DNA from 2 places in the Pantoea sp. SGAir0418 genome. Region 2 is predicted to be linked to the other one. Evidence: predicted binding sites of a transcription regulator. Region 2 holds the regulator's gene; the other holds the start of a gene.
The links. Region 2 encodes Fur, which represses iron uptake genes when iron is present. Its sites were predicted from a motif close to ATAATAATGAGAACNACTATCAA; they were not measured.
Positions count from the first base shown of each region.

Region 1 (3,415 bases), 680 kb from region 2:
CTAATGCCCACGATGATTAACCGAAACGTTTCCACCCCGTTGCGCCAGGCAAACAGATACACCAGCGCAGCCGTCGCGATACCGCCGATCAGCGCGGCCCCGGTCATCGCGGTGATGCTCTGATTAAACAGCACCAGCGCCACCAGCACGCCGCTGTAAGCGCCGGTATTGAAGCCGAGGATATCCGGGCTGCCGAGCGGGTTACGCAGCAGCGACTGAAAAATCGCCCCGCTGACACCCAGCGCCGCACCGATCAGCAGCGCCATCAGCACGCGCGGCAGCCGCCACTCCACCACAATCAGCTGCACATTAGCCGCTCCCTGCCCGCGCAGCGCCTGCCACACCTGCTCCGCCGTAATCGGCAGCGCACCGCGCGTCAGCGCCAGCCACGTCAGCAGCGCACACGCTACTAGCAGCCAGCCGCCATGCAACCAGGCACGCCGCGTCATAATCCACCTCGCCCGCGCTGGCGCCGCACCAGCAAAATCAGCATCGGCGCGCCAAGGATGGCGGTCACAATTGAGACGCGCAGTTCGCCCGCCACCATTATCCGCCCCAGAATATCCGCCGCCAGCAGCAGCGCCGGGGTGATCAGCGCCGTCGCTGGCAGCAGCCAGCGGTGATCGTTGCCCACCAGCCAGCGGGCAAAATGCGGCGTCATCAGGCCGATAAAAGCGATCGGCCCGACGGCGGCGGTCGCCGCGCCGCTCAGTAAGGCAATCGCCAGCAGGCCCAGCAGTTGGGTGCGCACCACGCGCGTGCCCAGCGCCGCCGCCATATCACCGCCCATGCTCAGGCTGTTCAGCGACTGCGCCAGCCCCAGCGCCAGCGCCGCACCGGCCAGCACCGCCGGGCTCAGGGTGCGCAACACGCTGAAATCGCGGATATCCAGCGAGCCGCTCTGCCAGAAGCGCAGGTGATCGTAAATGTCCGGATTGAGCAGCGACAGGCCGGAGGTTAAGCCCTCCAGCACCGCCGCCAGCGCCACGCCTGCCAGCGTCAGACGCACCGGATTGACGCGCCCGCCGCCCATCGCGCCAATCACCGTCATCAGCAGCGCCGCCAGCAGTGCACCGCTGAAGGCCAGCGTCAGCCACTGCAGCGGGGAGTCCGCCCCCAGCAGCGCGATGCCGAGCACGATGGCAAAACCGGCACCGGCGTTCACGCCCAGAATGCCCGGCTCGGCCAGCGGATTACGCGTCAGGCTCTGCATCAGCGCGCCAGCCAGCCCCAGCGCCACACCCGCCAGCAGACCGGCCAGCGTGCGCGGCAGGCGCGCATCGCGCACGATGATGCACTCCGCGCTGGAGCAGGAAGCGGTGAGAGCGTGATACACATCGGAAAGCGGTATTGATTTGGCACCCAGCATCAGACTGAGCGCCATGAGGAGCAAAAGCAGAATCCCTGAGCCTGCTAATGCACGGATCTGGCGCATAGCGTTCTAAACCTTCACTGTTCGACGTCGTTGCGGTGCAACGTAATGTGATAATGATATTTGTTATCGTTATTACTCGCGTTTGCCTATGTTACCATGAGTCGCCTCGCGGATGATGAGGAAAATTGGTGCAAAAAGGCGAAACAATGAACAAACCCTCTCACTTTATCGATCTCTCATTGCTGAAAACCCACGCGGCGTTTCGCGCGGTGTTTATTGCGCGTTTTATCTCGATTGTGGCGCTCGGTATGCTGGCCGTTGCCGTGCCGGTGCAGATTCAGCAGATGACCCATTCCCCGCTGCTGGTGGGCCTCGCCGTCACACTGTCCGCTGCCGGCATGTTTACTGGCCTGCTGACCGGCGGCGTGCTGGCCGATCGCTATGAGCGTAAGACGTTGATCCTGCTTGCCCGCACCACCTGCGGGCTGGGCTTTGTCGCGCTGGCGATAAATGCCGCGCTGCCCGCGCCTTCGCTGCTGGCGGTCTATCTGCTGGGCTTGTGGGACGGCTTTTTTGGTGCGATTGGCGTCACGGCGCTGCTGGCCGCTACGCCAGCGCTGGTGGGGCGCGAAAACATCATGCAGGCCGGTGCCATTACCATGCTGACGGTGCGCTTCGGCTCGATTTTATCGCCGGCAATTGCTGGTGTGGTGATCGCGCACGGCGGCGTGCTGTGGAATTACGGACTGACCGCCTTCGGCACGCTGCTGACGGTACTGACGCTGCTAAAGCTGCCTGCGCTGCCCCCGCCTCCGCAGCCGCGCGAGCATCCGTTGCGGGCGCTGGCAACCGGCGTGCAATTCCTGTTCGCCAGCCCGCTGGTCGGCATGGTGGCGCTGACCGGTGCGCTGGTAACGCTGGCCAGCGCCATCCGCGTGCTGTACCCGGCGCTGGCACCGCACTGGTCAGTCAGCGCCGACCAGCTCGGTATGCTGTACGCCGCCGTGCCGCTCGGTGCCGCCGTGGGTGCATTTACCAGCGGCAGGCTGAAACAGGCGGCGCGCCCTGGGCGGCTGGTGCTGGGCAGTGCCGTGGCCGGTTTCGTCGCCCTGGGCCTGTTCAGCCTGATGCCGACGCTGTGGCTGGCGCTGCTGTGTCTGGCGGGCTTCGGCTATTTCAGTGCCATCAACAGCCTGGTGCAATACGCGATGATTCAGCTGCTGACGCCGGATCATCTGCTGGGCCGCATCAACAGCCTGTGGACGGCGCAGAACGTGTGCGGCGATGCCCTCGGCGCCGCGCTGATTGGTGCCCTCGGTTCGTGGCTGTTACCGGCGCAGGCTGCCGCGGCGTTTGGCTGTGCCGCGACACTGCTTGGCGTCATGATGTGGCTGGTGATGAAAGGATTGCGGCGCTATCAGGCGCCCGCGCCCGTGCTGGCGCAGCAAACATCATGATTTGACGAACAGCTGATGCAGACGCGTCAGCAGATTGCTGGCGCTGTAGTAATCCAGGCGGAAGGTGTCGATGCCCAGCGCATAGACCTGCTTATCGCGCACCGCCGCGTTTTGTGCCAGGAACGGGTTGCTCAGCACTGACTGCGCGGTTTTGTCATCGCCGGCAAACAGCAGGAAGCTGTGACCGGTCAGGCTGGCGGCGAGATTCTCGCCCGAGAGCTGAATAATGTCTTTGCGCTGGCCCATGCTGTGCCCCTGTTGCGTGCCGGCCGGCGGCTGCGCCAGGGTAAAACCGAGCTGCTGCAGCAGTTTGCCCTGCGCCGATGCGGCGGTCCACAGATTCACTGCCCGGCCATCACCGTTCCATACCATCGCGGAGACCGGCTGCGGCGGCAGCGTAATGGCCTGCTTCAGCGCCGCTTCGCGATCGTCGAACTCTTTTACGCGCTGCGCCGCCTGTGCTTCATGGCCGGTGGCCTGCCCCAGCAGCGTAACCACATCCTGCCAGCTCTTATCGTCGTAGTTGACCACCAGCGTGGGGGCAATGGCGGACAGCTGACTGACCAGCTTCAGGGCGGAGTCA
Region 1 is NZ_CP027911.1:3,503,791-3,507,205, forward strand. Features, by position in the region: gene fepG (iron-enterobactin ABC transporter permease) at 1-449, opposite strand, end outside; gene fepD (Fe(3+)-siderophore ABC transporter permease) at 446-1,435, opposite strand; gene entS (enterobactin transporter EntS) at 1,582-2,832, shown strand; gene fepB (Fe2+-enterobactin ABC transporter substrate-binding protein) at 2,827-3,415, opposite strand, start outside.
Region 1: fepD (Fe(3+)-siderophore ABC transporter permease) is a predicted target of Fur. The motif match lies at 1,489-1,511, and genes of this name have one in related genera.

Region 2 (3,415 bases):
GTGCAGCTGGCGTCACGCGCCGCAGCGCTGCGGCCGACGTGATGCGTGAGCACGTGCGCGAAGAAGGCGTGATTCAGTTCATTCTGAAATCTTTCCATGAAGGCGAATGGCGCTTCAACGTGCCGGTGTTATGGGACAATTATCCGGTGCTCTCCGGCTGGCAGGAGGTGCCCGCGTGGCCTCATCCGGCGCTGTTTATTCGCGGCGGTGATTCACCCTATCTGGACAATCAGCACCGTGATGCGCTGCTGCGCCAGTTCCCGCAGGCGCAGGCGCACATTATCAGCGGTGCTGGCCACTGGGTGCATGCCGAAAAACCCGATGCCGTGCTGCGCGCGGTGCGCCGCTTTTTTAACCTGTAAAAGCAAAAGCTTGCTACGGGCGGTTTAGGGTTGGCGTCGCGCCGGGCGCTGGAGTATGATGTCGCGCTAAAAATTTGCCGCGGATGCTTTTTTCGCCGCGGTCGGGCCGATAAATGTTTAAATCGCGCAGCGCCTTTCCGCCGTTCGCGCCCACGCAGTTTCACAAACCATGGCAAAAGAACAGACAGATCGTACCACGCTCGATCTCTTCGCAGACGAGCGGCGTCCCGGTCGCCCTAAAACCAGTCCGCTGTCGCGTGATGAGCAGCTGCGCATTAATAAGCGCAACCAGCTGAAGCGCGACCGGGTGCGCGGCCTGCGCCGCGTTGAGCTGAAAATGTCCAGCGAAGCGGTCGACGCGCTTAATACGCTGGCCGAGCAGCAGAACATCAGCCGCAGTGAACTGATTGAACAAATGCTGCTGGCGCAGCTCAAACTGGCGTAACGTGCGCAGACCGCACGCTGGAACACAAACTCAGCGCTTTACACATTCCGCGCTTTTCGCCGGTCTGCTATCATTCGCATAACTGTGTCGTCTTCTGACTTACTTTCACAATCAGGATTTAAGAGGTTACTCACTCCATGGCAATCGTAGGCATTTTCTTCGGCAGCGATACCGGCAACACTGAAAACATTGCAAAAATGATCCAGAAACAACTGGGTAAAGATGTCGCCGAAGTGCATGACATTGCTAAGAGCACCAAAGAAGATCTCGAAGCATTCGATATTCTGCTGCTGGGTATTCCGACCTGGTACTACGGTGAAGCCCAGTGCGACTGGGATGACTTCTTCCCGACGCTGGAAGAGATTGATTTTAACGGTAAGCTGGTGGCGCTGTTTGGCTGCGGCGATCAGGAAGATTACGCCGAGTACTTCTGTGACGCGATGGGCACCATTCGCGACATCATTGAGCCAAACGGCGCAGTGATTGTGGGCCACTGGCCAACCGAAGGTTACCACTTCGAAGCCTCTAAAGGTCTGGCAGACGACAAACACTTTCTCGGCCTCGCCATCGATGAAGATCGTCAGCCTGAACTGACTAACGAGCGCGTCGACAAATGGGTTAAGCAGATCTTTGACGAGCTGCAGCTGCAGGCGATCATCGAAGCCTGATGCTTTCCTGTCCGATGTGGGCGCTGGCTCACATCGGGCAATGGAATTACCTATAAAAATAATAGCTACGGTTTTTTAACTTTTTCCCTCAATTCTGTAGAATACCCGCAACGGTCATCTGCTTATTCCTCGGGCATCAGACTGAGACTGCGCGAAAAGGAACATCGATCTGCACGATCCCGCTGAGGTTCACGACATTTCTCCTTACAGCATCCGGGGAATTGTCCGCCGCAGCCGGTTTTCATTTCGCAGGCTGAGCTCTATAATGAGACGCAAATGAGAATGCGCGTTGACCACACATTCAAGGCCTTTGCGCCGTAAGTGACTAGCAAAGTAACAGGACAATATCCGCATGACTGACAACAACTCCGCATTGAAAAAGGCTGGCCTGAAAGTCACGCTGCCCAGACTGAAGATTCTGGAAGTGCTTCAGGGACCCGGACCCGAGTCCCATCATGTCAGTGCGGAAGATTTGTACAAACGCCTGATCGACATGGGCGAAGAGATTGGTCTGGCGACGGTATACCGTGTTCTGAACCAGTTTGACGACGCCGGCATCGTGACGCGTCATAACTTCGAAGGCGGGAAATCCGTGTTCGAACTGACCCAGCAGCATCACCATGATCACCTGATTTGCCTCGACTGCGGCAAAGTGATCGAGTTTAGCGATGAATCTATCGAAACGCGTCAGCGTGAGATTGCAACACGCCACGGTATCAAACTCAGCAACCACAGCCTGTATCTGTACGGCCACTGTGCGCTGGGAGACTGCCGCGAAGACGAGACGCTCCACGATCAGTAATTGAATATGCTATGCAGTATAAAAAAACCGGTGCCAGGCACCGGTTTTTTTATGGCTGCGTTCAGGCGACCAGCGTTTCCTGCAAATAGCGCCAGCGCGGAACAGGCGTGCTGCAGTCCAGCACCGCCAGCGAAATGCGGGTCTGGTTATTGCCGTTAAGCATTTGCAGTTCGTGATACTGAATGGTCACTTCCTGCTGCTGCTGGGAAATGATGGCATGCTCACTGGTGGCGATTCGCATCCCTTCCCGCTGCCCGTGCAGTTTGCGAAACAGGGTTTCAGTGTCATTGAGATCGAGCTGTTTGCCTTGCGGCGTCACCATTTTGAAGTCGGGATGAAAGTGCGACAGCAGCAGGTCCATACTGTCATCGCTGCCTTCGGCCTGATTAAAAATACGTTCGATAAGCTGATGTAAAACCACCACGCTATGTTTGGCTTCCAGAGCGAGACTTGTCATTTTTCTTCCTTCGCTAACCCGCACAGCAACATTTAAGAGCGCATAGCCTACCTGAAAATAATGATTTCACACGGGTAAATTAGTTAATTTTATTAAAGTCAGATTAGTCGTAATCGCGCGCGATTACTGTTTTTTGTCTGGTTCAGCATAATCGATTCCCGTTTGCAGATAACGGGCAATAAAAAAGGGCGATTGCTCGCCCTTTGCTGATCATATCGTGCTATCAAGCAGTAAAATTATTCGCCGATTTTTGCCCAGGTATCACGCAGACCCACGGTGCGGTTGAACACCAGTTTCGACGGCTGCGAGTACACGCTGTCAGCGCAGAAGTAACCTTCGCGCTCAAACTGATACGGTGCCAGCGCACTGGCGGCACGCAGACCCGGCTCAACGAAGCCCTGTTTGATCTCCAGCGAGTTCGGGTTGATGGTGGTGAGGAAATCCTCGGCCGCGCCCGGGTTTGGCACGCTGAACAGACGATCGTACAGACGGAATTCGGCAGGCAGCGCGTGAATCGCCGACACCCAATGGATAACGCCTTTCACCTTGCGGCCATCGGCCGGATCTTTGCTCAGGGTGTCGACATCGCAGGTAGCGTAGATGCAGGTAATGTTGCCGGCTTCATCTTTCGCCACGCGCTCGGCACGAATGACATAAGCGTTGCGCAGACGAACTTCTTTA
Region 2 is NZ_CP027911.1:2,825,904-2,829,318, forward strand. Features, by position in the region: gene ybfF (esterase) at 1-362, shown strand, start outside; gene ybfE (LexA regulated protein) at 532-807, shown strand; gene fldA (flavodoxin FldA) at 945-1,475, shown strand; gene fur (ferric iron uptake transcriptional regulator) at 1,828-2,277, shown strand; gene C1N84_RS13180 (hypothetical protein) at 2,339-2,734, opposite strand; gene glnS (glutamine--tRNA ligase) at 2,971-3,415, opposite strand, start outside.